DNA from 4 places in the Chitinophaga horti genome. Region 2 is predicted to be linked to each of the others. Evidence: riboswitches for the same ligand, from Rfam matches in the RefSeq annotation. Region 2 holds a riboswitch; each other region holds the start of a gene.
What was found. A riboswitch is a leader RNA that binds a small molecule or an ion and turns the genes downstream of it on or off. The one in region 2 is predicted to bind cobalamin.
Positions count from the first base shown of each region.

Region 1: another riboswitch for cobalamin. It lies ahead of MKQ68_RS15700 (ribonucleoside-diphosphate reductase small subunit); the one in region 2 lies ahead of MKQ68_RS20130 (TonB-dependent receptor plug domain-containing protein).
Region 3: another riboswitch for cobalamin. It lies ahead of metE (5-methyltetrahydropteroyltriglutamate--homocysteine S-methyltransferase); the one in region 2 lies ahead of MKQ68_RS20130 (TonB-dependent receptor plug domain-containing protein).
Region 4: another riboswitch for cobalamin. It lies ahead of MKQ68_RS11615 (TonB-dependent receptor); the one in region 2 lies ahead of MKQ68_RS20130 (TonB-dependent receptor plug domain-containing protein).

Region 1 covers NZ_CP107006.1:3,892,795-3,900,272, forward strand. The annotation lists gene leuD (3-isopropylmalate dehydratase small subunit) at 1-539, opposite strand, end outside; gene MKQ68_RS15685 (class I SAM-dependent methyltransferase) at 556-1,317, opposite strand; gene leuC (3-isopropylmalate dehydratase large subunit) at 1,328-2,725, opposite strand; gene MKQ68_RS15695 (hypothetical protein) at 2,908-4,461, shown strand; cobalamin riboswitch at 4,685-4,897, shown strand; gene MKQ68_RS15700 (ribonucleoside-diphosphate reductase small subunit) at 5,018-5,989, shown strand; gene MKQ68_RS15705 (ribonucleoside-diphosphate reductase subunit alpha) at 6,051-7,478, shown strand, end outside.
Region 2 covers NZ_CP107006.1:4,994,376-5,001,853, reverse strand. The annotation lists gene MKQ68_RS20135 (DUF6580 family putative transport protein) at 1-325, opposite strand, end outside; gene MKQ68_RS20130 (TonB-dependent receptor plug domain-containing protein) at 340-2,235, opposite strand; cobalamin riboswitch at 2,341-2,555, opposite strand; gene MKQ68_RS20125 (APC family permease) at 2,632-3,960, shown strand; gene MKQ68_RS20120 (trans-sulfuration enzyme family protein) at 4,056-5,216, shown strand; gene MKQ68_RS20115 (tetratricopeptide repeat protein) at 5,272-5,922, opposite strand; gene MKQ68_RS20110 (hypothetical protein) at 6,046-6,552, opposite strand; gene MKQ68_RS20105 (hypothetical protein) at 6,998-7,252, opposite strand.
Region 3 covers NZ_CP107006.1:1,080,982-1,088,459, reverse strand. The annotation lists gene MKQ68_RS04565 (RNA polymerase sigma factor) at 1-62, opposite strand, end outside; gene MKQ68_RS04560 (TonB-dependent receptor) at 127-2,970, opposite strand; cobalamin riboswitch at 3,116-3,314, shown strand; gene metE (5-methyltetrahydropteroyltriglutamate--homocysteine S-methyltransferase) at 3,473-5,779, shown strand; gene MKQ68_RS04550 (PAS domain-containing protein) at 5,819-6,310, shown strand; gene MKQ68_RS04545 (cysteine-rich CWC family protein) at 6,311-6,553, shown strand; gene MKQ68_RS04540 (MFS transporter) at 6,703-7,478, opposite strand, start outside.
Region 4 covers NZ_CP107006.1:2,875,971-2,883,448, forward strand. The annotation lists gene MKQ68_RS11600 (SusC/RagA family TonB-linked outer membrane protein) at 1-842, opposite strand, end outside; gene MKQ68_RS11605 (FecR family protein) at 1,103-2,251, opposite strand; gene MKQ68_RS11610 (RNA polymerase sigma factor) at 2,339-2,926, opposite strand; cobalamin riboswitch at 2,994-3,201, shown strand; gene MKQ68_RS11615 (TonB-dependent receptor) at 3,340-5,358, shown strand; gene MKQ68_RS11620 (YncE family protein) at 5,355-6,500, shown strand; gene MKQ68_RS11625 (PKD-like domain-containing protein) at 6,516-7,478, shown strand, end outside.

The DNA of each region.
Region 1 (7,478 bases), 1.1 Mb from region 2:
TAATCGATATCGTCGTAGCCGTTCAGCAAACAGGTTTTTTTGTACGCGTTAATGTCGAACGATTCTTTTTCGCCGGTGCTTTTGATCGCGATATACTGCTCCTGCAGGTTCACTTCCACTTCCGCTTTCGGATCTGCTTCCACTGCCTGGAAAATTTTATGCAGGAACGCTTCACTAACGGTGATCGGCAGTATAAAGTTGTTCAGTGCGTTATTTTTGAAGATATCCGCGAAGAAGCTGCTCACCACCACCTTCAGACCAAAGTCCGCGATGGCCCAGGCGGCGTGCTCGCGGGAAGAGCCGCAACCGAAGTTTTTACCGGCGACCAGTATCTTACCGGAATAGATCGGGTTGTTAAGTACAAAATCCTGTTTCGGCTGGTTGTTTTCGTCGAAACGCCAGTCGCGGAACAGGTTTTCGCCAAAACCATCACGCGTGGTCGCTTTCAGGAAGCGTGCGGGGATGATCTGGTCGGTATCGATGTTTTCTATCGGCAGCGGTATCACGGTTGACACCAGGTTTTTAAATATCTTATCCATAGTTTGATGCAATGTTTTAGTGCGCGGTGGCCGGCTTCACCGCCAGTACCCGCAATCTTTTGTAATCGGCCGTCCACTTGCCGTTGTTGAAATGCGTCGGTTCCATCAGCCGCTGCGTTTCTTCCAGGATGGCGTTGCGCTCAGTCGCTTCAATGCCTTCGAAGAAGTGTGACCCGAACATGTCGAGCCAGCGGATAATGCCATTCTCATTGTCTTTGAGCGTGGTTTCGCGATCGAAATAATGCACCCGGTTCACCCGGAAGCCCGCATTTTCAAGAACAGTGGTGTATTCGGCTACAGAAGGAAAATACCAGAATGGTTTATACACCTTTCCGTATTTGGCCATGGCTTGTTCCAGTGCTTTGAGAATGCCTGACACATTGTCCTTCCCTCCCATTTCCAGCACCAGCCTGCCGCCGGGCTTTAAGTGTTTATATAACTGCCCCGCCGCCTTCTCTTTCTCGCGCACCCAATGCAGGGTGGCGTTAGAAAAAATGGCGTCGAAACGTTCTTCCAGTTCGAAAGTCGCGATATCAGCCGTTTCAAAATCCATCGCAGGATAATGCGCCTTCGCACTTTTGATCATGCTGGCCGACAGGTCGATTCCTTTTACAGAAGCGCCGGAAGCGGCGATTTCGGCCGTCAGTTCGCCCGTGCCGCAGCCGGCATCCAGTATACGTTCGGCTTCGAGGGGCTGCAACCACGAAAGCAGGTCGCTGCCGTATTGGAATACGAAGCTGTGTTGTTCCTTATATAAACCAGCGTCCCAGGTGCTCATGGTAATTGTTTTAGATCATTTCCCTTACATCGGATACAATGCCTGTAATGGCTGCCGCCGCCGCAGTGAGCGGGCTGGCGAGAAAGGTGCGGGCATTCGGGCCCTGCCTGCCTTCAAAGTTCCTGTTGGAAGTGGAGATGCAGTATTTACCGGCAGGTATTTTGTCTTCGTTCATACCCAGACAGGCAGAACAGCCCGGCTGACGAAGATGGAAACCCGCTTCTTCAAATATTTTATCGATCCCCTCTTCGATCGCCTGCGCTTCTACTTGTTTAGAACCCGGTACGATCCATACGGTTACATCGTCGGCTTTCTTTTTTCCTTTTACGAAGTCGGCCACGAGGCGCAGGTCTTCGATGCGGGAGTTGGTGCAGCTGCCGATGAATACGTAGTCCACTTTTTTGCCGAGCAGCCTGCCGCCTGGCTCCAGGCCCATATAGGCCAGTGATTTGGAGAAAGAAGGTTTTTCGCTGTCTTCGATTTCGTTCAGTGCAGGAATGTGCTGGGTAACGCCCATGCCCATACCGGGATTGGTACCGTAGGTCACCTGCGGCTCAATATCTTCTGCTTTAAACGTCAGCACCTCATCGAACTCCGCGTCTACATCGGTAAACAGCGTTTTCCAGTAATCGAGGGCAGCATCCCAGGCAGCGCCTTGCGGAGCGAATTCGCGGCCTTTGATGTAATCGAAAGTAACATGGTCCGGGGCGATCAGACCACCGCGGGCACCCATTTCGATGCTCATGTTACAGATCGTCATACGGCCTTCCATGCTCAGGCTACGGATCGCCTCACCGGCGTATTCCACGAAGTAGCCGGTAGCGCCGGAAGCAGATATCCTGGAAATGATATAAAGGATGATGTCTTTGGAGAGTACGCCGTTCTTCAGCTGACCGGTCACCTCGATCTTCATACGCTTCGGCTTGTACTGCAAAATGCACTGGGTAGCCAATACCTGCTCTACTTCCGAGGTACCAATGCCGAAGGCGATGGCGCCAAAAGCTCCGTGGGTAGACGTGTGGCTGTCGCCGCAAACGATGGTCATGCCTGGGAGGGTAATACCCAGTTCGGGACCAATCACGTGTACGATGCCCTGGTAGCGGTGGCCCAAACCATACAGTTCTACGCCAAACTCCGCTGTATTTTTAGTCAGCATTTCCACCTGGTGGCGGCTCAATGCTTCTTTAATCGGCAAATGCTGATCGATGGTAGGTACGTTGTGGTCGGCGGTAGCCCTGGTTTTGTTCGGACGAAACACCGGGATGTTGCGTTTCCTTAGTCCGTCAAATGCCTGGGGGCTGGTAACTTCATGTATAAAATGGGTGTTGATGTAAACGGCGTCGGGATGCCCTTCCTTGCTCTTCACAACGTGGCTGTCCCAAATCTTGTCAAATAGTGTTTTTCCCATCCGTAATAAACTTTTGTTTTGTTGCGTTCCTTATTTTTGTGTTCGCCTCTGATTTTATACCTTCAAATCTAACGGCTGAACACTAAAAGGCTATGGCTAAATTTGCGTCTTTTACGATCCGCAAAGCAGGTTAAATTCACCTAAATTATTGAAAAACAGTACGATATAACCATAAATCAACGATGCCCAACAGTATTAACGATGCGCTTTTCATATTAATAAAAACCTTAACAAAAGCTGAAAAGCGGAATTTTCAGCTGGCTTTTAATAAAAACAACGATAAAGAGGACGTGCTTTTTATCCAGCTGTTCAACGTAATGGACAGGATGAAGGAGTACGATGAGGAGGTGATCCTGAAAAAAGTACCCGACATCAAGAAACAGCAGCTGTCCAACGTTAAAGCCCATCTGTATAAACACCTGCTCACCACCCTGCGGCTGCTTTACAAGCAAAAGGACCCGCTGATAGAGCTGCGGGAACAGCTGGACTATGCCCGTGTACTGTACAACAAAGGCCTTTACACCCAGAGCCTGAAACTGTTGGCTAAGGCCAAGACTAGTGCCCGGGAGCAGGAGGAAGTGATGCTTTGCTATGAAATTATCGAATTTGAGAAGCTGATCGAATCGCGGCACATCACCCGCAGCCTGGAGAACCGGGCGGAAGAGTTAAGTGTGGAATCGCAGGACATCAATGCCCACCTGAATCATGTGAGTAAGTTATCCACCCTCAGCCTGCGGATGTATGGCCTGTACCTGAAACTGGGTCATGCGCGGGACGAGAAGGATGTGCTGATGATGAAAAGTTTCTTCGAGACGAACCTGCCCGGCAGGCAGTTGCCGAATATGAGTTTTTATGAGAAGATCTACATGTACCAGGCACATTGCTGGTACTACTACATATTACAGGACTTTGCCATGTACTACCGGTATACCCAGAAGTGGGTTGATCTTTTCACCGAGTACCCATCCCTGTTAAAAACCGACCAGGACATGTACGTGAAGGCGATGCACAACCTGCTGACCGCCCACTTTTACACCATGAACCATGGGAAATTTGCAGAGGCGCTGGCAGCATTTGAGTCGTACATCGACGAACACCAGGACAGCTTTAACGAAAACACCCGCACCTCCTCCTTCGTGTACCGCTATACCTCACGGTTGAACCGCCACTTCCTGGAGGGTACCTTCACCGAGGGATTGGCGATGGTGCCCGAGCTGGAAACGCAGATCGCCGAGCATCAGCTGACCGTTGACCAGCACCGCGTGCTCGTTTTTTATTATAAGATCGCCTGTTTGTATTTCGGCAGTGGGGATAACAACAACGCCATTGTTTACCTGAATAAGATCATTCATTTAAGGATAGGCAATTTGCGGGCTGACATCCAGTGTTTCGCGCGTATCCTTCACCTGATCGCCCACTACGAGCTGGAAAATTACAGCCTGGTGGAATACCTCATCAAGTCTGTTTATCACTTCATTGCGAAAAACAAAGACTTAAGCAGTGTGATGGAAGAAATATTAAAGTTTTTGCGCAAGAATATGTATGCGCACCCCAAAGCGTTGAGCGAAGCGTTTAAAGATCTGAAGCAAAAGCTGGTAACCATCTCCCAGAACCCATATGAAAAACGTTCGTTCCTTTACCTGGATATTATTTCCTGGCTGGAGAGTAAAATCGAGGGAATCCCGGTACAGGACATCATCCGCAGGAAATTCATCAACAAGGAAAAAAGAATATAAAAGTGTAAAACGCTGATGATCAGCCACAGATTTGATCACTAATTTTCGTGTATACAACTCCACACTTTTTGATAAAAAAACATGTGTATTGCATGTTAAAAAAAGTGCCAGAAAACGTCTTTCGTTCACCACAGGGAGTCTTATAAAAAGTACGATTGTTTTTCCACACCTGTTAGCAACTTTTGGGATTAACCCATGTAGCACTTCTTACATTTGCAACAGTTCTTGACATTGTTGTTTTGGTTTATGCCGACCACTTCGGCATGATTAATAGGGAATCGTGTGAGATTCACGAGCAGACGCGCTACTGTGATTCCCCGGCCCGTGCAGTAAACGGTTCAGATTTACTTCCACTCCCCCTTGCCACTGTGTAGAACACGGGAAGGCCGGAAGTAAATGGGAAAGCCAGGAAACCTGCCAAACCAACAGATTTGTCAAAGCCTTCGCGTAATAAGGTATTGGCGAAAGTAACCTCCACCGGTGACTGCCGGAAAAGTTATCTGCCGTCGTATCGACTTAGTTATCGCACATTACAGACCATATAAAACACTGATTGATGAACAATGAGAATGAAATCCTTTTAAAGGAGAACAAGGACAGGTTTGTGCTGCTACCAATTAATTATCCCAAAGTGTGGGAAATGTATAAAAGGCATGAAGCCAGCTTTTGGACGGCCGAGGAAATTGACCTCAGCGGCGACCTGAAAGACTGGGCGGCTCTTAACGATGGTGAGCGCCACTTCATCAGCCACGTACTGGCTTTCTTTGCTGCGAGCGACGGGATTGTGAACGAGAACCTGGCAGTAAACTTCATGAGCGAAGTACAAATTCCGGAAGCACGTTGCTTCTACGGTTTCCAGATCATGATGGAAAACATCCACTCTGAAACCTATGCCCTGCTGATCGATACTTATGTAAAGGATCCGGTAGAAAAAGATCGCCTGTTCCACGCTATTGAAACCGTTCCTGCCGTTAAAAAGAAAGCAGAATGGGCATTGCGCTGGATCGAGAATGGCACTTTTGCAGAAAGACTGGTAGCCTTTGCTGCCGTAGAAGGTATCTTCTTCAGCGGTTCCTTCTGCTCTATTTTCTGGTTGAAAAAACGCGGCCTCATGCCAGGCCTGACCTTCTCCAACGAGTTGATCAGCCGCGACGAAGGTCTGCATTGCGAATTTGCCTGCCTGCTCTTTAGCATGCTGGAAGGTAAGATCAGCGAAAAACAGATCCAGGAAATCATTGGCGACGCTGTTGCAATCGAAAAAGAATTTATCACAGAAGCACTGCCGGTTGCACTGATCGGTATGAACGCAGAACTGATGAAACAATATATCGAGTTCGTAGCCGACAGGTGGCTGAGCGAACTGGGCGCCGCTAAAATGTTTAACACCGCGAATCCGTTCGACTTCATGGAAATGATTTCCCTGCAGGGTAAAACGAATTTCTTCGAAAAACGTGTAGGCGATTATCAGAAAGCGGGTGTAATGGGCGGCAAAGATTCCCAGACATTCAGCCTTGACGAAGACTTCTAGGACATATATCACCGGATACATCAAACAAGACTACTATTAACCACCCAATAAATTCGAGCAAATGTTTGTTATAAAAAGAGACGGTAAAAAAGAGACCGTAAAATTTGACAAAATCACTGCACGCGTAGAGAAGCTTTGCTACGGCCTGGCGCCGGAGTACGTTGATTCTATCGACGTGGCAAAGAAAGTGATCCAGGGTTTATACGATGGCGTAACCACCAGTGAACTCGACAACCTTGCTGCTGAAACAGCTGCATCGCTCACCACCAAACACCCAGACTATGCACTGCTGGCTTCCCGCATCGCGGTGAGCAACCTGCATAAAAATACCATCAAGTCATTCTCGAAGACGGTAAAAAATCTTTACGAATACCTTGATCCTAAAACCGGTAAATCTGCCGCACTCATCGCGGACGACGTATACGAAATCATCAGGAAGAATGCGGAGATCCTCGACTCCACGATCATTTATGACCGTGACTTCGGTTTCGATTACTTCGGTTTTAAAACACTGGAGCGCTCTTACCTGTTGAAAATTGATGGCAAGATCGCAGAACGCCCGCAGCACATGTTTATGCGTGTAGCCGTTGGTATTCACAAAGAGGATATCGAATCTGCCATCAAAACTTATCACCTGATGAGCGAGCGCTGGTTCACACACGCCACGCCTACTCTCTTCAACGCAGGTACACCTAAACCACAAATGTCATCCTGCTTCCTGCTCACCATGCAGGGCGACAGCATCGATGGTATTTACGATACGCTGAAACAAACTGCTAAGATCTCCCAGAGCGCTGGCGGTATTGGTCTCAGCATCCACAACATCCGCGCTACCGGTTCCTACATCAGCGGCACTAACGGTACCTCTAACGGAATCATCCCAATGCTGCGTGTATTTAACGATACCGCGCGTTATGTAGACCAGGGCGGTGGCAAACGTAAAGGCGCTTTCGCCATCTACCTCGAGCCATGGCATGCAGACGTATTCGAGTTCCTCGACCTGCGTAAAAACCATGGTAAAGAAGAGATGCGCGCCCGCGACTTGTTCTACGCCCTGTGGGTATCTGACCTGTTCATGAAACGTGTTGAGCAAAATGGCGACTGGAGCCTGTTCTGCCCACACGAAGCACCAGGACTGGCAGAATGCTGGGGTGAAGAGTTTGAAGCACTGTACGAGCAGTACGAAAAAGAAGGCCGTGCCCGCAAAACTGTGAAAGCACAAGACCTCTGGTTCGCTATCCTCGATGCACAGATCGAAACCGGTACACCTTACCTGTTGTATAAAGATTCTGCCAACCGCAAATCAAACCAGCAGAACCTCGGTACCATCAAGAGTTCCAACCTGTGTACAGAGATCATCGAGTACACTGCGCCGGATGAAGTAGCCGTATGCAACCTGGCATCCCTCGCGCTGCCACGCTTCGTGATCGACGGTAAATTCGATCACCAGAAGTTGTACGACGTTACTTACCAGGCTACCCTGAACCTG
Region 2 (7,478 bases):
TACGGATGAGCAGCTGTCCGCATAATACCATGGCGGCTACGGCAAGGTAGTTCCATATCCAGCCATCGTACAGCAGGCCGGTACTGAGGTCACTAAAAAAAATCTTCATGATCAGTACATCGCTGATGAACAGCGTAAGCAGGGGAAACACGTATGATTTCCACTTTTCTGAAAAGTAAGCACCGCCAAATAAGGCCATCGCTCCTACGGGAGAGAAGTTGGAGATCGCGGTGATTTGTCCGGCGGTAGCGGTCCGCAGCACGCCTACTGCCAGTATAAAGGCCAGTAGTACTATGAAGCGGGGCTGAAGTTGTTTTAGTGACATCGGTGCCTGTGTTTTTAAAAGTTAAACGAGATGCCGGCCATCACGTTGAAGCCAAGTGTGCCGTACCCGTAAATTTCATTGTATTTCGTGTCTGTAATATTATTAAAATTCGCGTATAAACGTCCTTTTTTTGAATAACGGTACTCCACGTACATGTCCCACAGGGTAAATTCCTTTACCATCACCGGTGAGGAAGCGTAAGTAACGGGGTCGAAACGAAGGTCGTTCTTCTCGCCATTAAAGCGCACGTTGGAGCTGATGAACAGGTGCGGACAAATCTCGTAACCTATATTGATGCCACCGCTGTGTTTCGGACGGCGTGCGAGTACATCGGAGTACAAAGAGTCTTTACCGGTGCTGGAAACCGTGTTAGTGCTGCCTTCTACGAAAGCATAATAAGCATTGATCTGTAAAGACTTCGCTGGTTTAACCGTGGCCTCCAGTTCAAAGCCTTTGTCGTTCTGCTCGTTCAGGTTGACGTACTCGCCCAGGTTATTATAAAAGATGACGTTCTTAATATCCCTTTTAAACACCACACCGCGCAGGTCCAGTTTGTTGTTCCATACAGATACTTCGGCACCACCTTCGTAGGTCCTCGCTTCTTCCGGCTCCAGGTTGGGGTTAGATCCCCATTGGCCGTACAGGTTAGTGAGTGTTGGTGCCTTAAAGCCTGTCGCCAACGTCGCAAATACTTTCACTTTCTCCGCGATCAGGTAAGATGGGTTGATGGTATAGGTGAAGTTGTTGCCGTAGGTATTGTGCAGCGTGTAGCGGCCGCCCAGCTCCAGGTTAAAGCCGCCCAGGTTACGGAAGAAGAGTGCTGCGTAAGGACTGGTGTTATGCATATCCGGGTTAGGGGTGGAGAGCGAAGTATCCAGCAGTTGTGATTTACGTAACTCTACGCCTGCCAGTACCTGCATCCAGTCGGTCACATTGTAGTTGCCAAAGATATCGCCAATCCAGTTGCGGCCGTCGTAATTCGAAACACCAAAGGAGCTTGTTTCCGCACGGTTCACTTTCTGGAAGCCGTAGTTCGCCTGGATCATACCTTTATCGAGGGTGTATACACCGCTGATGCCCGTATGCAGGAACTCGGAGTTGGTTTTGTTGCCGCCGTCGGTAAAGGAACCGCCATCGTAATCGCTCTTGAATTTAGAATACATGAGGAACGGGCGCAGTGTCAGTTTTTCGCTGGCGTGTATGCCGATATTGGCCATAAATGCATCCTGCTTATAGCCGTCGCGGTCGAACTTGCCGGTGTTGAGGGTGTCCTCCGCTTCGGAAATACCATCTGTTTCCAGGTGGGTGAAGCTCAGGTTGTAGTCGATGTTTTCGGTACGGCCGTTAGCGCCTACTGTACCTTTCACGGTACGATTGCTACCCCAGTTAAGGTCGCCGCTCACGCTCACGGCTTTGTCGCCGCCCTTGCGGGTAATTACGTTGATCACGCCTGCAATCGCATCGGCACCGTACATGGTGCTTTGTGTGCCACGCAGAATTTCAATGCGCTCGATCTGGTCGGTTGGGATGAAGCGCAGGTCAATGTTGCTGCCCGTGAGCCCAGATGCATCGTTAATCGGAATACCGTCGATCAGGATGGTGGTGTAATTGGTGGTAGCGCCCCGGAAGTAAATCTCTTTGTTTTTACCGGGGTTGGAGTTAGCACCGGCGATCACCATGCCTACCTGCTCGTTCAGCAGTTGAGCCACGCTTTTACCGCGGCTGCGGTCGATTTGTTCGCGGGAAATAACGGTAACCACTTTGCCGGTTTCGCCCTGTTTCTTGGCGAACTTGGTGGCCGTTACCACCACGGTGTTCAACAAGTTGGTTTGTGTTGTGTCTTGTGCGGCGGCGCCCTGCATTAATAGCAGCAACCCGCCCGACAGAAATGCGTAAAACTTCTTTTGCATAGTCGGTTGATGTTAAAACTATGCTCTCGAAAAATGAACAGACAGAATAAGGGCATACCAGTATGGTATATACATATTCCCGGCTTTTCACCCGAAAGCGCTGATAAGAAAATTTGAAACGCGGCAGGTCTTCTGGCTTTCCTGCTTCCCGGGAGGGCCTTCCCGCCTCATGTGAGACAGTGGTAAATGGAGAAAATCGAGTCCCGGAAAACGTTCCGGCATAAAGCCGGAGCAGGATTACAGCTACGGGGATAGCTCCGGATTCGCACCGGATTCCCTATTAATGTCCATTACAGACAACCGTATTCAGGCGCAAACGTACATAAAAAAGTGGATTTTCCCTTAAAATCCGCCCGGGTGGTCACATTCAACAATTTCATTTACTATCTTGTACGCATGAGCATTAAACCAAAGCTGGGCATTTTTGACCTTACAATGATCGTGGTAAGCCTGGTCATAGGCATGGGCATCTTTCGCACACCAGTGAACGTGGCGCGCGAAACGAACGACCCGAGGGTGTTTTTTGCTATCTGGATCATTGGGGGGATTGTGAGCATCTGTGGTGCACTTACCTATGCGGAGATCGGCTCACGCTACCCGGTAGCCGGCGGCTTTTACAAGGTGTTGTCACATTGTTACCACCCGGCTTATGGGTTTATGATCAATTGGATGCTGCTCATCTCCAACGCTGCATCTGTAGCGGCGGTATGCCTTATTGGTGCAGAGTATATCAGCCCGGTGCTGTTACCCGATTCGTTACAGAACGGCGCAGGGCATAAACTCATCGGCGTGGTGGCGGTACTGGTCTTATATGGGATCAATATGCTCGGCATTCGCCTGAGCGCTACTAGTTTAAATGTACTCACGATCTTAAAAATATTGATGATGGTGCTGCTTTGCCTCGCGGTGTTCTCCGGCGGCAACCCGTCGAATGCCAATGCGGTGGTGGAAAGTAGGGAGCCTAAAAACTGGCTCTATATCTTTGGCGCGGCGCTGGTGCCAGTGTTTTTTACGTTCGGCGGTTACCAGCAAACGATCAACTTCGGTTCTGATGTAAAAGATCCCGGTCGTAATATGCCGCGCGGTGTGTTTTATGGTTTCGCGATCATCGTAGTATTGTATCTCACCATCAACTACGCTTATTATAAAGTAATCGGGTTTGAACAATTGCAGCACACCAATGCGCTGGCGGCCCGTATGGCGGAAGCTTTCTTTGGTCCGTACGGCTTTAAAACGATCTCGCTATTGCTTTTCATTTCCGTACTGGGCTACGCGAACGTAAACCTGATCTCCAATCCACGCATGTATTACGCGATGGCGGAAGATGGTATACTGCCGCCGGTGCTGAAGCGGGTGAACAGTAAAACGCAGGTACAGGAAGTGGCACTGTCGGTGTTTGTAGCGGTCATTTTGCTCGTGCTGTTTTTTGTAGGCACGTTTGATAAGATCCTCAACTATGTGATGTTGTTCGATACGATCGGACTGGCCTCCGCGGCGGCTAGCCTGTTTATCCTCCGGAAGAAAACCCGGCACCTCGATGGTACTGGTATTTATAAAATGAAATTATATCCCTACCTCACGCTACTGTTTGTGGTAGTATACCTGTTCGTTACAGTAAACATATTTATCCAGGATTGGAAAGCAGCCTCTATCGGACTGAGCCTGTTTGTAGCCGGATTGCCGTTGTACCTGCTGATGAAGCGGGTAAACCGCAAAGGCGCATAAGTATCAGTATTTGGTAAATTCCATGACGCCGGAAACGGAGAAACGCTATATGTTTGTAAAATGGGCTTGAAAGAAACTAAAAACAACTTGTCGAAATGGACGTATCCTTTATTTTGAATGAACTGGGAGAAGACAGAGAGCAGTATTTTAACGCCGTTGCGCCGCCAATCGTACAGAGCAGCAATTTTGCTTTCGATAAGGTGAGCGAAATGCGCGAGCTGATGCTGGATGAATACAAAGGCTTCCTCTATTCTCGCGGTAACAACCCCACACTCACTATCCTGCAAAAAAAGCTGGCCGCCCTTGACGGCGCAGAAGCAGCCCTCGTTTTCGGCAGCGGTGCCGCGGCTATCTTCGCCGCTGTACTGTCACAGGTAAAACAAGGCGACCACATCGTGTCAGTGCGCGACCCGTACAGTTGGGCCGCCCGTATGTTCGACGTCATCCTGCCACGCTTCGGCGTTTCCACTACGTATGTCGACGGTACCAATACGGCCAACTTTGCGGCCGCCATTCAGCCCAACACCCGACTTATTTACCTGGAGTCGCCCAACTCTTTTACGTATGAACTGCAGGATATCGAGGCCGTTGTAGCACTGGCTAAAAGTCACCACCTCGTTACCATTATGGATAACAGCTATTGCAGCCCGTTGTACCAGCAACCCATTAAACTCGGCATCGATCTCAGCCTGCAATCAGCCACAAAATATATCAGCGGTCATAGCGATACGGTAGCAGGTGTACTTACCGGCTCCACCGATATGATCAGCAAAATATTTGCCTCCGAGTACATGAACATCGGCAGCGGCGTATCTCCTTTCAGCGCCTGGCTGCTTCTGCGCGGACTGCGTACATTGCCTATCCGGCTGCAACGCATTACCGAAACAACCAAAACCATCGTGGATTGGTTGAAGCAGCAGCCCGTTATCGAAAAGGTAATTTATCCGATGGACCCTGACTTCCCGCAATACGAACTGGCCCAACGCCAGATGCAGGGCGCGGGTGGTTTGGTAACTATCCAGTTAAAAGCCACGACAATCGACCAGGTGGAACGTTTCTGCGATTCCCTGCAGCATTTCCTTATGGCCGTATCCTGGGGCGGGCACGAGTCGCTGGCCTTTCCGGCCTGCGCGTCAATGAACGTGGCGGACTTCAGGGCCGATGAGCCCAGGCACCGGATGGTGCGACTGTATATCGGTTTGGAAGATGCCGGTTATCTTATCAAAGATCTCGAACAGGCCCTGGCCAAAATGTAATAAAAAAAGGCTGACACGCAGGTGTCAGCCTTTTTTGTGTGCCGTAGTACCGGTATCAACCAGGCATGCGGGAAATATGTTTGTCCATCTGTTTGATCTGCGCTACCAGCTGCTCTGTAGTAGGTTTCATCGCTTTCGCACGACGAAAGTACTCTTTAGCCGATTTAAAGTCGCGGCGCGTCATGGCGATAGAACACAGCATGAGTAAGGCGCCCGCGGAGTTTTCTTTATCAGGCAAACCCAGTTTCATGGCCCTTTTCAGGTTCATGTCCGCAGTCTTAATATCATTCTTCTGGAAAGCGATGCTGCCCAGCTGAAAGTATTGCATGCCCTCGAACTCTTTCATCGGGCTGCCGGATTTAATACTTTGTTTGATCGTATGTTCTGCTTTATCCAGGTCCTGGCTGTACATCGCCATGTTGGACTGCATAAAGAAGTAAGCCGAGCGGATGGGTTTGTAGAGCAGTTTCGGGAATTTGATTTGGTTCATGAGCGACATGGCGCCGTCTACGTCGCCGGCTTCCATGGCTTCCTGCACCAGCCTCATCGGGCCAAACAGGAAGTGCGTAACGATACACACCAGGCCTAACAGCAGTACGATGGAGGCTTCCCACCAGCCGAAAGTGATGCCCAGTGCAACACCCGCTAACAATAACACGATCCCGAGCGGGAAACGGTATCTGATAAATAAGTTAAATGCTTTCATTTTGCTAAATCCTCAATAGGTGGGCAAAGATAAGCAAATGCGCGAATTATCCCGGAAATACAAATCCGGCATACGGGCAGCGGTTTTGCTGCCGTATGCCGGATGAGATATTGTTCAAAAGCCTTATCTGCGGCTCAAAGAGTACACGATGTAGGCGGTGGTGCCGTCGATGGTCACTGGTGCGCGCCAGGTCATAGCGTTATCGCCTGCGGTGGTCAGTTCTACCCGGTAGCCGTCGGCGGTGTTTTTCGCTTTTACGCCGCTCAGCAGCTCTTTAAACTGGAAGTACACGATGCCGTCGCGGTCGTAGGTAGACCATACGATGTTCTGCGTCACGGGCGAGCAGCCGGTTTCGCTGGAGGTGATGGCGTACGAACCGTTCGCAGTGGCGTTTGGCAGTGTCCATACACTACCTTCCAGGCATTTGTACGGAATGTTGTTAAACACCGTGGTCACCCTGGCGGTTTTAGGAACGCCCTCGAAGGATACGTTGTTCAACACCCAGGTGCCCTTAATATTCTTCTTCTCACTTTTAGCCGTGGGGCCCTGCGCTGACTTACTGGATTTGCAGGCGCTGAACACGACGGCCATCAGGCCCGTAACCATGATTGCATGGAGGATCTTCTTCATAAAATAATCGTTGTTGTTAATTGATTAGTCCACAGTTAAATAACAAATATACGGCCAAAGTGGTTTAGTATCTTCGTTTATGCGTATAATGTTAATGAAAACGTGAAGTTTATACATTTGAAAATGACGTATGGCTGCCTGTCTTCAATATTGGCGGAGTCGTTTCTGGCAGTTATTAATCATGTAGCCAGCTTTTGAACTTTTTTCAGCCGCCGTTGTGTCACACCCTTGTACGGCAGTTTCGCTTTTCGGCGAAGCGGCTTCCCTTTCCGTCATGGCGAACAAAGTGAAGCCATTTTCGTGTGCGTCTTCGCGGCTGCCAACCTTACTGTCGCGAAGACTCGAGCGGATGTTCGCTTCCTTTCAATCGCGATGACGGTGGAAGCGATGCTCATCCACTTCGTGAATCCGCCTTATTGGCAAAAATTTATGAAAGTCACTCCTGTCAACGGCATCCGCTCCATGGGCAAAACGGCGGCGGAGGCTGGCAGGGCCGCCCGTAAAATTCCGCTGGCGTCATCTGTAAACCGTGCAGGAATTTTTGCCGGGTAAGTTCACCGAAGGTAAACCTGTCCAGGTAGCGATGCATGTTTTCAGGGGCGATGTCCGCATCGGTAAAAAAGCGGTAGAACGACAGTTCTTTGTCGGCGAGCAGCCGGGCCAGCCGGCGTCCTTCGTGGAAGATGAATTTACTTTCCATGTTTGTTGAGAGTTTAGTGATCCAAAACTAACATGGCTAAACGAAATTAGAACAATCAATATGAGTGTCGTTCATGTCAATTTGATGTTAATTTAATTGATAATGAGAAAATTTATCTCAATAACAAAAAGTAACTCAAATTCAATACTGTATGGATGTAGTATGACTGAATTGTTTTCATATCAATAATTCCATAATCAATTTGCTCTATAATAGACCCGAATAG
Region 3 (7,478 bases), 2.4 Mb from region 2:
TCCACCACGTTTTTGAAAGCAGCTGCATCGCCCTGCTTCAGATTTTCTATCAGACCCGTCAAATAGTGAAGTTGAACTTTTCTACTGCGACAGCGCCGCCCCCGTTACGGGAGCGGCTTGCCGGCTTTATGATCTTTTGCCGAAGTTTTTCAGCTTGTAAGTAAATGTAAGCATAAAATACTGGCGTAACACCATGGTGCTCACGTCCTCTATCACGTTACCATCCACCGTACGGCTGATCGCGCGGTTCTGGTTCAGGAGGTCAAATACGCTCAGTCGCAGCTCGCCTTTTTGTTCCTTCAGGAACTTCTTGCCCACACTGGCATTCCACAGCCAGTAAGATTGGTTGTAGCCGTCGGCCAACCCACTGTAATACTGGTTATTCAAGTCACTTGACAGGAACCAGCCGTTTTTGCTCAGCAGGTTCAGGCGCGCACTGGCTACATGGGAAAAGTAGTTATAATTCTGCGAAGGCTGCACGCTATTCTTCACCACGTTGTAGTTACCGGTGTACGATACCGTGTAGTCAATGTACTCACTCACATTGCTCGACAGCACCACACCACCGCTGTAGTTATAATTATCGGTCATGCTGGTTACCTGGTTAATGATGCCCGGTACATGCGAGTAGCTGATACCACCATTCACGTTCAGGTTCGTTTTGAGCGCCTTCAGCAGGATGCCATAGTTCAGGAAACCATTCAGGCTCCAGTAACCATCCAGGTTAACGGGTTTGGTTAACTGCGAACCGCGTTTCAGCGTATCGTTACTTACCACCAGTGAATCCCGGCCGCGCACCACGTACGTCGCGTTGGCCACATAGTCCTGGGTTTTCTGGAAGAACACGTTGGCTACAAAGCTGGAGCCGTTAGTGGTATTAGTGAAGTTATAACGGGTATTGAGGGTATTGGAATACTGCTGGTTCAGGTCCGGGTTACCGGTTGTCCAGAACAGCGGGTTATTTACATTGTATACGCCCTGCAACTGCGTGATGGAAGGCTGCGTGGTATTAGCGCGGTAGAACAAACGTACGCTGTTACGGTCGTTGAACTTCCAGCGCACCATCGCATTGGGCAGCACGTTGGTAAAGTTTTTACGGGTACGGGGTGTCATCGGGAAGGTTTGGTCGCCGTTCAGTTCTGAGTACTGATAGTTGGTGCCGACAGACAACATCTTGTCGCGATCGCCCAAACGATAGCTAACGCCACCACTCTGGGTCATGTAAGTATTGGAATATACGTTAGACAGCGTGGTGTCAAACTGCGAATATTTACTTTCCACATCGTCGAACAGGTAAGCCCTTTGGTCAGCGTTCGTTTTGGAGTAAGACGGGTTATAGCTGAACTGCAACTGTCCTTTTTGTCCCACTGGCTCGGTGTACGACACATTAGCCGACAACTGGTAGCCATCGCTCTTAGGAAGTGTGTGACGATCACTGGAATCGGACGGTTGTGCTACGTTGTTGGAAACATTAGTAGTGTATACCTGCTGATACGTTTCACCGTCACGTTTATTGAAACCAGTCGTTACACCCAGCGTAATCGTACGGCCGCGTTTTGCAAACGCATGGCGGTACAAAATATTATTGTTGAAGTTGAAACCTTTGTTTTCGTTAGCGCGCCTGTTGTAAGTAAGCGAGTATGCCTTTACCGGGTCGTAGCCGAGCGAACCTTCATTTAAGGTGTTGCTGCTGTTATCCTGGAAACTGATGTTCGGCGTAATGAACAACGTGTTCATCGAGTCGATCTTATATTCCAGTCGCAGGTTGATGCGATGGTTGTAGTTTTTGCTGTTGCTTTGTGCCGTTTCTTTATAGTAGGTAGAGGTGTCTGCACTCAGGATCGTTTGCCTGTCGGTGTTGGTCAGGTTTTCGTTGATGCTGTTGTTGAAGAAGTAGCTGCCCGTCACCTGCAACTTCTTGCCCCAGTTATCGGTAAAGTTGATGCCGAAGGAGTTGGTTTTGTTGTTACCGCTGGAGTTACCCACCATAAAGTTGCCGGCATTGCCGCCACCCCAGCCGCCTGCGCCGCCGCCGCCAAAGCCACCACGACCGCCACCGCCGCCACGACCACCGCCGCCGCGGCCACCACCAAATCCGCCGCCACCACCGGTAACGCCGAGAATGTCTTGCATAGAGAAGTTCTGCTGGTTGATGTTGTTAGCCATCCCGATAATGGAAATACGGCGGTCGCCGTTGAAGATGTTGAGGTTACCACCTGCGCTGTAACGATCATCCGTACCGTAACCGGCAAACACCTTACCGAACTGCGAAGCCCGCATGCTGCCATTGGTGACGATGTTGATCGTTTTCATAGAGTTACCGTCGTCGAATCCGGTGAACTGTGCCTGGTCGCTCAGTTTATCGAACACCTCAATTTTGCTGATCACTTCTGCCGGCAGGTTACGCAGGGCAAGTGTTGCATCTTCCCCGAAATACTCCTTACCGTCCAGCAACACCTTACGTACATTTTCGCCATGTGCCTTTACCGTACCGTTTTCTACCGTAATGCCCGGCATCTTGGTCACCAGGTCTTCGCCCGATGCATCCGGATTAGTTTTAAAAGCCGCTGCATTATACTGTGTGGTATCACCCTTTTGCTGTGCTGGTGGTACCTGGCCTTTCACGGTTACAGCCTTCAGGTCGCGGGCGCCCTCTATCATGTATTGCACACCCATATCAGCCGAGGCTGGCTCCAGCATGAATGCCTTGCTGTACTCGCTGAACCCGATAGACGTAACGGTAAGTAATACGAGCTGCGGCTTCATGCCTTTTATTTCGAAAGAACCGTTTCTGTCGGTTACCGCGTTAAATTTATAAGTGGAGTCCTGGGGAGAGGTAACCCGCACCGTAGCGCCGCGTACCGGGGCCTCGCCGGCCTTGTTCTTAAAAGTGCCCTTCAGTATGAGGTCCTGCGCCTGTGCGCCCAGTGCCAGTAAGGTAAAAACGATGATCGCCGTTATCTGCCGCATAAAATTTGTTGGTGTTCGTTTGTTATTATGTATTGGACGATAATGCTTTTAAAAACCTTCGCTGCTTTCGATATTTATTTTTTAGCCATATATGCCTTTGGAATTGATGGCGCGTAGTGCTATCTTTGTTGCCTTAGTTCTTTAATTTTCTCTTCCACAGTGAGGTAAGCGGTGAAAGCCGCTTTTAATAAGGAACCGTGTGTAAATCACGGGCTGTCGCGCAACTGTAAGTAACATACCTGAGTTGTTGCCTGAAACAAGTTCCATTGTGCCATTCCATAAGGCATGAGAAGGACGGCAATAACGTTACAAGCCAGGATACTTGCCCTACTGTTCAAGACCAATGCTTTCGCGCAATGAAGCATAGTCAGGACCCAATTTCCCAAGCACAGGCCATGCCATTTTGTGCCTGACAGGGAAACCTGTGTCCCCTATCTCACTTCCGAAAGCATACCGAAAACTGAAGGAACATTATTTCATAATGTTTAAATGTTTTATGCGTATGCTCAAGAACAACCTCGGCTACCCGCGTGTGGGGGCCAACAGGCAACTGAAAAAAGCCTGTGAACAATACTGGCAGCAAAAGATCACTGCCGGTGAACTGATCCAAACCGCCCGACTGCTCCAGGAAGAACACTGGAACCTTCAGCAGGCCGCGGGCATCGACCTCATTCCCTGCAACGACTTCAGCTTTTATGACCAGGTGCTCGACGCCAGCCTGCTCGTGGGTAATATCCCGCAGCGCTATGCGGCCGTGGTTACAGACGTAAAAGGCAACACGGAGCTTGACCTGTACTTCGCCATGGCGCGGGGTTACCAGCAAAACGGGCTGGACGTAAAGGCCATGGAAATGACCAAGTGGTTCGATACGAACTACCATTACATTGTGCCGGAGTTCACGGCCAAACAGGAATTTCGCCTCTTTTCCCAAAAGCTGTTCGCGGAGTTCAGCGGCGCCAAACACGCGTTAGGCCGCGTGCCTAAACCGGTATTGATCGGCCCTGTGTCGTACCTCCTGCTGGGCAAGGAAAAAGAAGCCGGCTTCCAGCGTATTGACCTGATCCGCAAACTTGTACCCGTGTACATCGAAGCCCTGCAACGTTTGCAGTCGCTCGGCGCCGAATGGGTGCAGCTGGACGAGCCCTTCCTGGCCATGGACCTCGCCGACAAAGACCGCCAGGCTTACGAGTGGGCTTACAAAGAGATCCGCAAGGCCTGCAAAGGATTAAAGCTGCTCGTCGCCACTTACTTCGGTGACCTGCGCGAAAACCTGCCACTGGCGGTAAACCTGCCTGTATGTGCCCTGCACCTCGACCTGGTACGGGCACCGCAACAGCTGGCAGCCGCGCTCCCACTACTACCTCCACAGCTCACGCTTTCACTGGGCGTGGTAGATGGCCGTAACATCTGGAAAAACAATTACGATGCATCACTCGCACTCATTCAACAAGCGGTAGCCGCTATTGGTACCGATCGGGTAATGATCGCGCCGAGCTGCTCGTTACTCCACACCCCCTTCGACCTGGAGGCAGAAACGGCGATACAACCAGGAATCAAAAACTGGATGGCCTTCGCCAAACAGAAGCTGCAGGAGGTAAAGGAACTGCACGCCATCGCGCACGGCGCCACCGAACTGCTCGCCCCTAACCAGGCCGCCATTGCAGCACGCAGCACGTCTCCGCTCATTCACCAGGCAGCCGTAAAAGCCAGGACAGCCGCCATCGGCCCTAAAGATGATCAACGCGCGAGCGAGTTCCGCGTACGGCAGGAGTTACAAAAACAGCGCTTTAAACTGCCGCTGTTCCCGACTACGACGATCGGTTCCTTCCCGCAAACAGACGACATCCGCCAGTTGCGTGCGCGCCTGAAGAAAGGTGAACTCTCCACTGCGGAATACGATGCGGAAATAGAAAAAGCCACCATCAACGTGATCCGCGTGCAGGAAGAGATCGGGCTGGACGTACTCGTGCATGGCGAGTTTGAGCGGAACGACATGGTGGAATACTTCGGCGAACTGCTGAACGGCTTCCTGTTCACTAAAAACGGGTGGGTACAAAGTTACGGCAGCCGTTGTGTGAAGCCGCCGGTGATATACGGCGATGTAAGCCGTACGGCCGACATGACCGTGCGCTGGAGCCGCTTTGCGCAGGAGCAAACAAGCAAACCGATGAAGGGCATGCTCACGGGGCCGGTAACGATCCTGCAATGGTCTTTTGTGCGCGACGATCAGCCACGTTCCGAAACCACGTTCCAGATTGCACTGGCTATCCGCGATGAAGTGGTGGCGCTGGAAAAGGCGGGCATTCATATCATACAGATAGACGAGCCTGCGATTCGCGAAGGGTTGCCGTTGCGGAAACAGGACCAGCCAACGTATCTCGACTGGGCCGTGAAAGCGTTCCGTATATCGGCCAGTGGTGTGAAGGATGATACGCAGGTGCACACGCACATGTGTTACAGCGACTTTAACGACATCATCGAACACATTGCCGCAATGGATGCCGATGTGATCACGATCGAAACGTCGCGTTCGCAGATGGAACTATTGGATGCCTTTGCCGGCTTCCGCTACCCGAACGAGATCGGGCCTGGTGTGTACGACATTCACTCGCCCCGCGTACCGGGTGTGGAAGAGATGGCCGCATTGCTGGAAAAAGCGGCGCAGTTGTTGCCGATACAAAACGTGTGGGTAAACCCCGACTGCGGACTTAAAACCCGCAAGTGGCCTGAAACCAAAGCCGCCCTCATCAACATGGTGCAGGCTGCTGCCAAGGCGAGGGAAGTGGTAAAACAACAAGTAACCATCTAAATATCCGGCCGCATTGCTAAATTGCAGTGCGGCCTTTTTATGAAAACAACAGCTAAACAATCCAGCCCAAGGTTTAATGCCCCGCTCATGAGCTGGGACATTTTCATTTCCTATTACCATCGCAACCTGAAACTGGGCAGTGATGTACAGGAGCTGGACAAGCTCGCTGCGGATCAAAACTGGCACCTGAGGTGGGATTTTGCCCAGGCGCTGCTCCGGGACAACAAACTGGTGATCGTAACTGACCCCGAACGCCAGATTTTATTCATAAGCAGTAACTTGTGGGAGATTACAGGGTATAGTGCGGACGCGGTGTTGCATCAACAACTGAAACAGTTCCGGAATAAAGACAGCGACGCCTCGATGATCGAGCAGATGACCCGGGCCATCGCGGCACAGCAGCCATTCGAGACCGAGTTTACCGTACACTCGCAAACCGGCCGCCCCTTCCCTACCCGGTTAGAAAGCTTTCCGTTGATGAATCAACAGGGCGAACTGGTGAATTATATTATTTTCTTAAAAGCGCTTTAGATGCCGTGTCACGAAACCAAATACTGCCAGCGATGTAATGCTCCCTTTGAATGTAAAGTGGGCAACATCCTCCAATGCCAGTGTAACGGGATCGAGCTGAATGCGGAGATGCGCGAACACATCGCCGGCGCCTATACGGAATGCCTGTGCCGCAAGTGCCTGCTGGATATTCAGCAGGAGTACCGCAATAAGCCGCTGAAGGAAAAACTGCTCCGCCTCTTCTCTTTTCGTAGAAGCCGCTAAAGACGCACGCCGCCTTTCCCCACAGCCGTGCGCTTCACATTACCTACTTGTATACCACGTAAAATAACGGTGTCACTTAAGCCGCCTTCTTCTCTGCAGCCGTACGCTTCGACATTACATACTTTTATACCACACGGTGTCATCGCGACTTATGCCGCCTTCTTCTCCGCAGCCGTACTTTTCGACATCACGTATTTGTACACGACATACAGTAACGGTATCATCGCGATCATACTTGCTATGATCACATACCCCATGATATCGAACCGCTCCAGGTGCCCGTCCGGCTGGCGGATCACGATCATACCGGCGATGAGCGCGGCGATGCCGCCAGATACCTGTTGCACGGAAGAGTTCACGGCCATAAACGCACCGCGGTCCTTCATTTCGGGGACCGCAGTCATGAGCGCACTGCCGGAGATCATGCGGGAAGAAACGCCGATCATCATAAGGGCGTTGATGATGATCACCACCCAGATAGGAGTGATACTGAGATGCGTGTATACACCGACCATGATCATGGCCAGGATAGAACCGCCCACGAATACTTTGAACTTACCGACCTTATCGGCCAGTTTGCCCAATAAAGGCCCGGCAATAAGCGTACAGCAGCCAACTGCCATATAAATGAGAAACTGATCTTCGAAAGGAATGCCCACATTATGCACGGTGAAATCGCTGCCCAGCGGCATGAGCATAAAACCGCCCGTCGCCATGAGCATCGTGGCGGTAAAAGCGCGCAGGTATGCCGGCTGTTTGATGACGCTGAACAGGTGCGCCATCGGGTTACGGTCGCGGGTAGCCTGCTGCAGTTGCAGGTGTGCATTTACCGGTTTTAGTTTGATGGCGATGATAATGCCCACCGGAATGCATATGCCTACGATCAGCAGGAACGGCGCATGCCAGTTGAACATCGACGCCAGTT
Region 4 (7,478 bases), 2.1 Mb from region 2:
CCGTCTACCACGTATAAAGGCGACGTGACCCCGTTCATGGAAGTAGTGCCGCGGATGAGACCATTGTTGTAACCGGCCACACGCCCTTCCAGCAGGGAGTTGAGATTGCTGAGCCGCTGCTGTTGCAGTACTCCCGCAGTAACCGTAGCGAATGCACCCGTAGCACGCTCCTTACTTAGCGTTTGATACCCGGTGGCGTAACTGTTGATCACCACCGCTTCCAGCGAATCGGTAAGCTGTTCCATCACTACTTCAAAACTGATGGCAGCCGGTTCGTTAGTCAATGTTTTAACGCCCGCAACCGCACTCCCGTTCAACAAGCGCGACAAACTGATCTCTCTCGACTTGAATCCCAGCGAGGATACCTGTAACACCGCGTTCTCACTCACCCGCTCCAGCGTAAACATGCCATTGGCATTGGTGGAGGCGCCGGTGGTGAGTCCGCGCAGGCGCACCGAGGCGCCGGGTAAAGGTTCACGATCGTTCGTAAAAACAATACCCGACACCTTCAGTTCGCGGGGTTGCTGTGGCGCAGTAATTGCTTCCACAGGCTTCTCTGAAAGAAAAATGGTTTGTACCGATATGCGGTACTTTAATGGTTGGTTTTTGAGCACTTCGTCGAGGAACGCCGGCAACGGCATATCGCGGGCATCAATGGTTACAGGCGGCCTGTTTTTCAACAGACTTTTGTTATACATCACTACGAAGCCGGCCTGTTTTTTTATGGCAGAAAACACCTTTTCGAGCGGCACCTCCTTTCCTGAGAAGGTAATACGTTGTGAGGCGACTTTGGCTGATACGTGCATGCACAGCACGAGTAAAAGAAAACTGGTTAATCTCATGATCCGCAGCATTTGATGGAGAGGGCGCTGCGTTCCGGCAGATGCGCCGGTATTGCTGCCTGCCCCAGGTAACAGGTACAATGCCCGGCCAGGAGCGTGCGTACGCCACCGCCCTCCAATAACACATTTTTGCATAAATTGCAGTGGTTTTGGTTGAAAAATGTTGTGAGATACAATTTTATACCTGACCCTTATTACACCGGAAGTGACGCCAATCACTTCCGGCTTTTACAGGCCGGTTTACGTCTAAAGTTGTGTTATTACGGTAATATCACCAGCCTCCTGCCAGCTTCCATCCTGAATTTGATCTTTAATTCTTCCAATCCGATAAGTACGCCCGACAAAGGTTCATTGCGGCTCATTTCACCGCCGAGGGTAATGTCAGGCACTTTTCCTTCATATACGATATCGAGGTCGTACCAGCGCGCCAATTCGCGCATCACATCCTCTAATTTCCTGTCCTCAAAATTGAACAAGCCGTTCTTCCAGGCCATCACAGCGTCTACGTGCGCGTTTTGCACCACCTGCAACTGCCCATTACCCAGGTTCGCCTGCTGGCCGGGCCGCAGCACGACCGGTTCGTCATTGCCTGTAACGCTTACCTTGCCATCCAGCAAAGTGGTGCTGGCGATCTTCTCATCCAGGTAGGCTTTTATGTTAAAGCGGGTGCCTAATACTTTTATTTCCGAGGATTGATTTACCTGCACGGTAAATGGTTGCGCATCATTCTTCGCCACTTCGAAATAGGCCTCGCCTGAAACTTCCACGCGGCGTTCTGCGCCTGTAAAAGCAACGGGGAATTTGATCATAGTTGCTGAGTTGAGCCAAACCCTGGTACCGTCTGGCAGCAGTAGCGAAAACTGGCGGCCGCGCGGGGTGTTAACGGTATTGAAACGGACTGCATCCGCTTTACCAGATTGCTCATCGTAGGCCAGCTGCCCTTTCAGTAAACGAATACGGCTACCACCCTGTCGCGCCACTTCTCCGTCGGGCAAACTGTCGAGCAACACTTGTTCGCCGTTATCGAGGGTGAGTATGGCGCCTTCCCTGCCGGGCAACACGTCTTGTATGGTAGTGACGGCCAAATCAGGGGCGGCTTTTTGCGCGGGCTTTAACCAGATATAGGTAGCAGTGCCACCAAGCAACAATATAGCTGCCGCAGCCCAGCCCCATCGCCGCATAAAATGCACCCGGTGTACCGGTGCTACCGGCCGTGGCACAGGTATACGCTCCAGTTCACTGAGCTGTGCCGACAGCCAGTCGTTATCGGCAAAAGCATCCGCCAACTGCCGGTTCGCGGGATGTTCGTCCATCCACAACGACAGCTGTTGCTCCTCTTCGGGCGTAATGCTGCCATCCAGCTTCTTCAGGAGCCACCGCTCCAGCCTATCTATGCGATGTTGGTCCATACAGGTAAAGATGCCGGCCAAAATGACGAGCCTCCATGTATACCACAAGGAAGCTGGCGTTTTAACCAAAGGATCTGAAAAATAATTTTAGAAAGTCTTAAGCAGGAGTAATAATGCGAAGAACCCTTTATCCGACAGGCGGAAGCGCAACAGCTTCAGGGCGCGGGACTTCTGGTTCAGCACCGTTTGAGGAGAAATGCCTAACTGTTCGGCCACTGCCGCGGTAGACATCTTCTTTATAAATAGTAGTTTAAAAACGTTCCCACACTGTTCCGGCAGCCGGTCGATCTCATTAAACACCTCTGCCAGCACCCTGGATTTCAGCATTTCCAAGTCGGCCTTTTCTTCCCCTTCGGGAGACAGGTACAACAGTTCCTGGTGAGAAAGCTCGTGCCGGTCGCGTGCTTTCAGGTAGTTGAAGCAGCTGTTACGCACGCTTACATACAGAAATGACTTGATATCTGATAAGTTATCGAAGTCGGTCCGTTTGTTAAACAGTTTGATCATGCTTTCCTGTGCGATATCTTCCGCCTCTCCCTCGTGTTCAATGATCTGCCGGGCGAAGTATACCAGGCCACGATAGTACTTCTCATACAATGCAGCCGTGCCGGCCCCGGTACCTTCCCTGAAAAGCCGGATCAATTCGATTTCACTATACGGTTGATTGGTCTGCAAAACGTGCGCTGGATTACTTTGGCTGGCAAGCTATAAATAATGCGGGAGAAAACTCAATATTTTTACCTACTTTCACGCCGCAATTGGTTTTTAACGGTGCGTTCAGCCCGTTAAAATTAATAGGGAATCAGGTGCAAATCCTGAGCAGACCCGCTACTGTAAGTTCTGTTGAACACTTCGACATCCTCATTGCCACTGTTTTTGGTATACTAAGAACGGGAAGGCCGTCGAAAGTGAGAACAAGCCAGGAGACCTGCCACTGCAGATAGATTAAAGCCTTCGCGGATGAGGCTTTAATACATGAAACTGAAATGATTTCAGCTGTTTATTGTCGTATCCCATCCAGCCACCTGCTGGGAAATTAACTATTGATGTATATATCAGTTACATCAAAAGCGTTGCTATTAGCGCTTTTGACATCTATTTGTATCAACCTGTACGGGCAGTCTGTCCCGAAGGATACTGCTGCCGTAAAAACGCTTCGTGGAGTTACGATCTACACATCTTCCTATAAAGAAATTATTCCCGCGCAACAACTGCATGGCGAACAGCTTAAAAGCCTGAACAGCTTCTCCGTTGCCGATGCCATCCGGTACTTTGCCGGTGTGCAGGTAAAGGATTACGGCGGTATTGGCGGCCTTAAAACCGTAGATATGCGCAGTATGGGCACCAACCATATGGGCGTGTTTTACGATGGCATACAATTAGGCAATGCGCAAAACGGGCAGATCGACCTGGGCAAGTTCTCGATGGACAATATCGAATCGATCTCCGTGTATAATGGCCAGAAGAGTGAGATCTTTCAACCCGCCAGGGATTATGGATCGTCGGGTACCATCTATCTTCGCAGCCGCAAGCCAGTATTCGATTCTGCACAAAGCACGCACATTAAAGGCGTGTATAAAACCGGCTCGTTCGACCTGGTAAACCCTTCGCTGTTATTCGAGCAAAAGATCACCAGCAACGTGAACGCTTCGTTCAGCGGGGAGTATATAAAGTCATCGGGGCGGTACCCCTTCCGCTACAAACGCGTATTTCATGATTCCAAAGACGTAGCCTGGGACACCACTGCCATCCGGCAGAACGGCGATATTGAAGGCTTGCGCCTCGAGAGCGGCCTGTATGGCAACATTAGCCGCGGCTTCTGGAGTGCTAAAGCATACTTCTATAACGCTGAAAGAGGTATACCCGGCGCCATCGTGAACAACGTCTGGAAACGCTCGCAGCGCCAGTGGGACCGCAACCTCTTCCTGCAGGGATCTTTTCAGAAGAATGTGCTGCCGAAGTACGACATCCAGGTCAACGCCAAGTACGCCAACGATTACATGCGTTACCTGAACCCCGATACGACTTTGATGTACCTGGACAACAACTTCCGGCAGCAGGAATGGTACGCATCCGTGGCGAACAAATACAGCATCACGAAAAAGATCGACATCAACCTTTCTACCGATTTCCAGTATAACACCCTTAGCTCTAACCTAGACGGCTTCGTATTTCCCGAGCGGTTTACGTCCCTGGTCGCACTGGCCGGTGCGGCGGAACTGGGTAAAGTAAAGATGCAGGCCAGTGTGTTAGGCACCTTTATACATGAACGAATTAACCGTGGCAACACCTCCGCCGGTGATGGAGCGGTAGCAGCGCCCGCCAAAAGAGAACTGACGCCTGCGGTGTTCTTCTCCTACAAGCCGTTTACGAAAGCTGACTTCAACATCCGGGCCTTTTATAAAAACATCTTCCGGATGCCGACTTTCAATGACCTCTATTACACCGACATAGGCAACATCGCGCTGGAACCGGAGTACACACATCAATACAACCTTGGGGCCACCTACCAAAAGAGTCTTAAAAACGGCCTGCTGCGCGAATGGAAACTGCAGGCCGACGGCTACTTCAATAAAGTGACCAACAAGATCGTCGCCGTACCAAAGGGCAGCGGCATGTACCGTTGGATGATGATGAACATCGGCACCGTGGAGATCAAAGGTGCGGACGTGGTATCGGATCAGGCCTTCGCGCTGGGGACCGACCTGGTACTGAATGTAAGACTGGCCTACACGTACCAGGTAGCGCAGGACTTTACCCGGCGTAAAAACCCGGAGCTGGAAAAGATCACCTACGGCGGCCAGATCCCCTACATTCCCTGGCATAGCGGCTCGGTGATAACCAGCATCCTGTTCCGCGACTGGCGACTAAACTACAGCTACATCTATGTGGGCGAACGCTATCACAACTCGGCGAATATACCCGAGAACTACGAGCAGCCGTGGTATACGAGCGACCTGTCCGCCTCAAAAGAAATCAAGCTAAAAAAGTTTCGCTTGAAAGTATCGGGGGAATTGAATAATGTGTTTAACCAGGATTACGAAGTCGTACTGAACTACCCGATGCCGAAACGCAATTACAAAATCATTTTATCCGTTGAGTTATGAGAATATACCCGATACTATTCCTCCTCCTGGTATCGCTTACCTGCTGCAGGAAGGACGTGGAAGTATTCATCAATGAGGACACTAACCTGGATTCTACCGCCAACAACGGTTTCGCGGGCTTCTACCTGCTGAACGAGGGCAACATGGGCAGCAACAAAAGCACCCTCGATTACTTCGATTACACCACCGGCAAATACCAGCGCAACATCTACGCGGTATACAATCCCACCGTACCCAAAGAACTGGGCGATGTGGGCAACGACATCGCTATTTACGGCGGCCGCCTGTATGCCGTAATCAACGCCTCCAACAAAGTAGAAGTGATGGATGCCCGTACGGCCAAACGCATCGGGCAGATAGAGATTCCCAACTGCCGTTACATTAAGTTCGATAAAGGCTTCGCGTATGTAACGTCTTACGCCGGGCCTATCGAGATCAACCCCAACTATACGCAGAAGGGCTATGTAGCGAAGGTAGATACCGCCACCCTGGCCATTGCAGATGAATGTATGGTAGGCTACCAGCCCGACAACCTGGAGATTACAGGCGGTAAGATTTACGTCGCCAACTCCGGCGGCTACATGGGCGCGGGCAGCACCGAAAAGTATGAACGTACGGTATCTGTAATCGATCTGGCCACGTTCAAAGAAGAGAAACGCATCGATGTAGCGTATAACCTGCATCACATTAAAGCAGATAAACGTGGTGACCTTTGGGTTACATCGCGGGGCGATTATAAACAACTCCCCTCCCGTTTGTACTTCATTGACAAAGTGCAGCAAAAAGTGACCGACACTTTACCTATAGCGGCGAGTAATTATTACCTGGACGGCGATTCGCTGTACATCTACAGCACCGAGTGGAGTTACATCACTTACTCCAACGTGATCAGCTACGCCATCGTTAATACCCAAACCCGCGAGGTAGTGAGCCGTTCCTTTATTACCGATGGAACTGTCGACGAAATTGAAGTACCCTACGGCATTATGGTACACCCCGTTACCAAAGATATTTATGTAACAGACGCAGGCAACTATGTGTCGCCGGGCATACTGTATTGTTTTTCGAAGGATGGTAAAAAGAAATGGAGCGTTCGCACCGGTGATATACCAGCCCATTTTGTGTTATTGCCTAAATCATAAACCAAATAAAAATTAATGAAACATTTCATTCTTGTGCTGCTCGCGGGCGCCATCTTTCTTGCTTCCGCCTGTAGGAAAGAACAGTACCTGCCGCCCACCATTATCGGGGTCGAAGCCGATACGACCATCCTGAACATCGGTGATAAGATCGTACTGGCGCCCGACATCACCAACCTGAAAGGCAACAAGTACGCCTGGCTGGTGAACGGCAAAGAAGTAGCATCCGGTCAAACCTTTTATACGTTCGAAGCTACCGACTCCGGCCATTTCGCGGTGACGTTCCGCATCAACAACAAAGGCGGTAATGATGAACAGGTTTTTCCTGTTTATGTAGAAAAGCCCATCAGCATTACTTTGGCTGATCAACTGGCGGTATCGATGTGTAATGTGCTCGAAATTAAACCAACGATCGCCGGTCCGGACCGCGACGACTACAGTTATGTATGGAAAGTCGGCGACTCTGTTATCAGCAAAACCCGCGACCTGAACTTTATAGCGCCTGATCCGGGCACGTACACGCTCACATTGAGTGCTACCGCCGGTAAACAATCGACCACGATCAGCCGCCCTATCACCGTGAAAGCGGAAACGTATGTGAAGAATGCTTACACGCTGCTCGAGTACCTGCCTGCACCCGCAAAAGGACAAAACTGGTCGGTGATCGGGTACCCGGACTCCTGGAAGTATGGTGTAGAATTTCCGCTGGCTTACAACGACTACCTGGCTAAATCCAGCGAGCTGCGTAAAACAACCTTCAGCGCCGGCCTGGTGCTTGGGTCCTGGGGCGGTTCCGCCACGTTTAAGTTTGATCATACGGTAGTAAATGCTGCCGGTAAACCAGACATCGAAGTAACGGCCATCTATTCCCGCCTGGACGTTCCGGGTGTATATGTTGCTTACGACCGCAACAAAAACGGCAAGCCGGATGCAGACGAATGGTACGAAATCAAAAATGATGATTACGGCATCGATGACCTT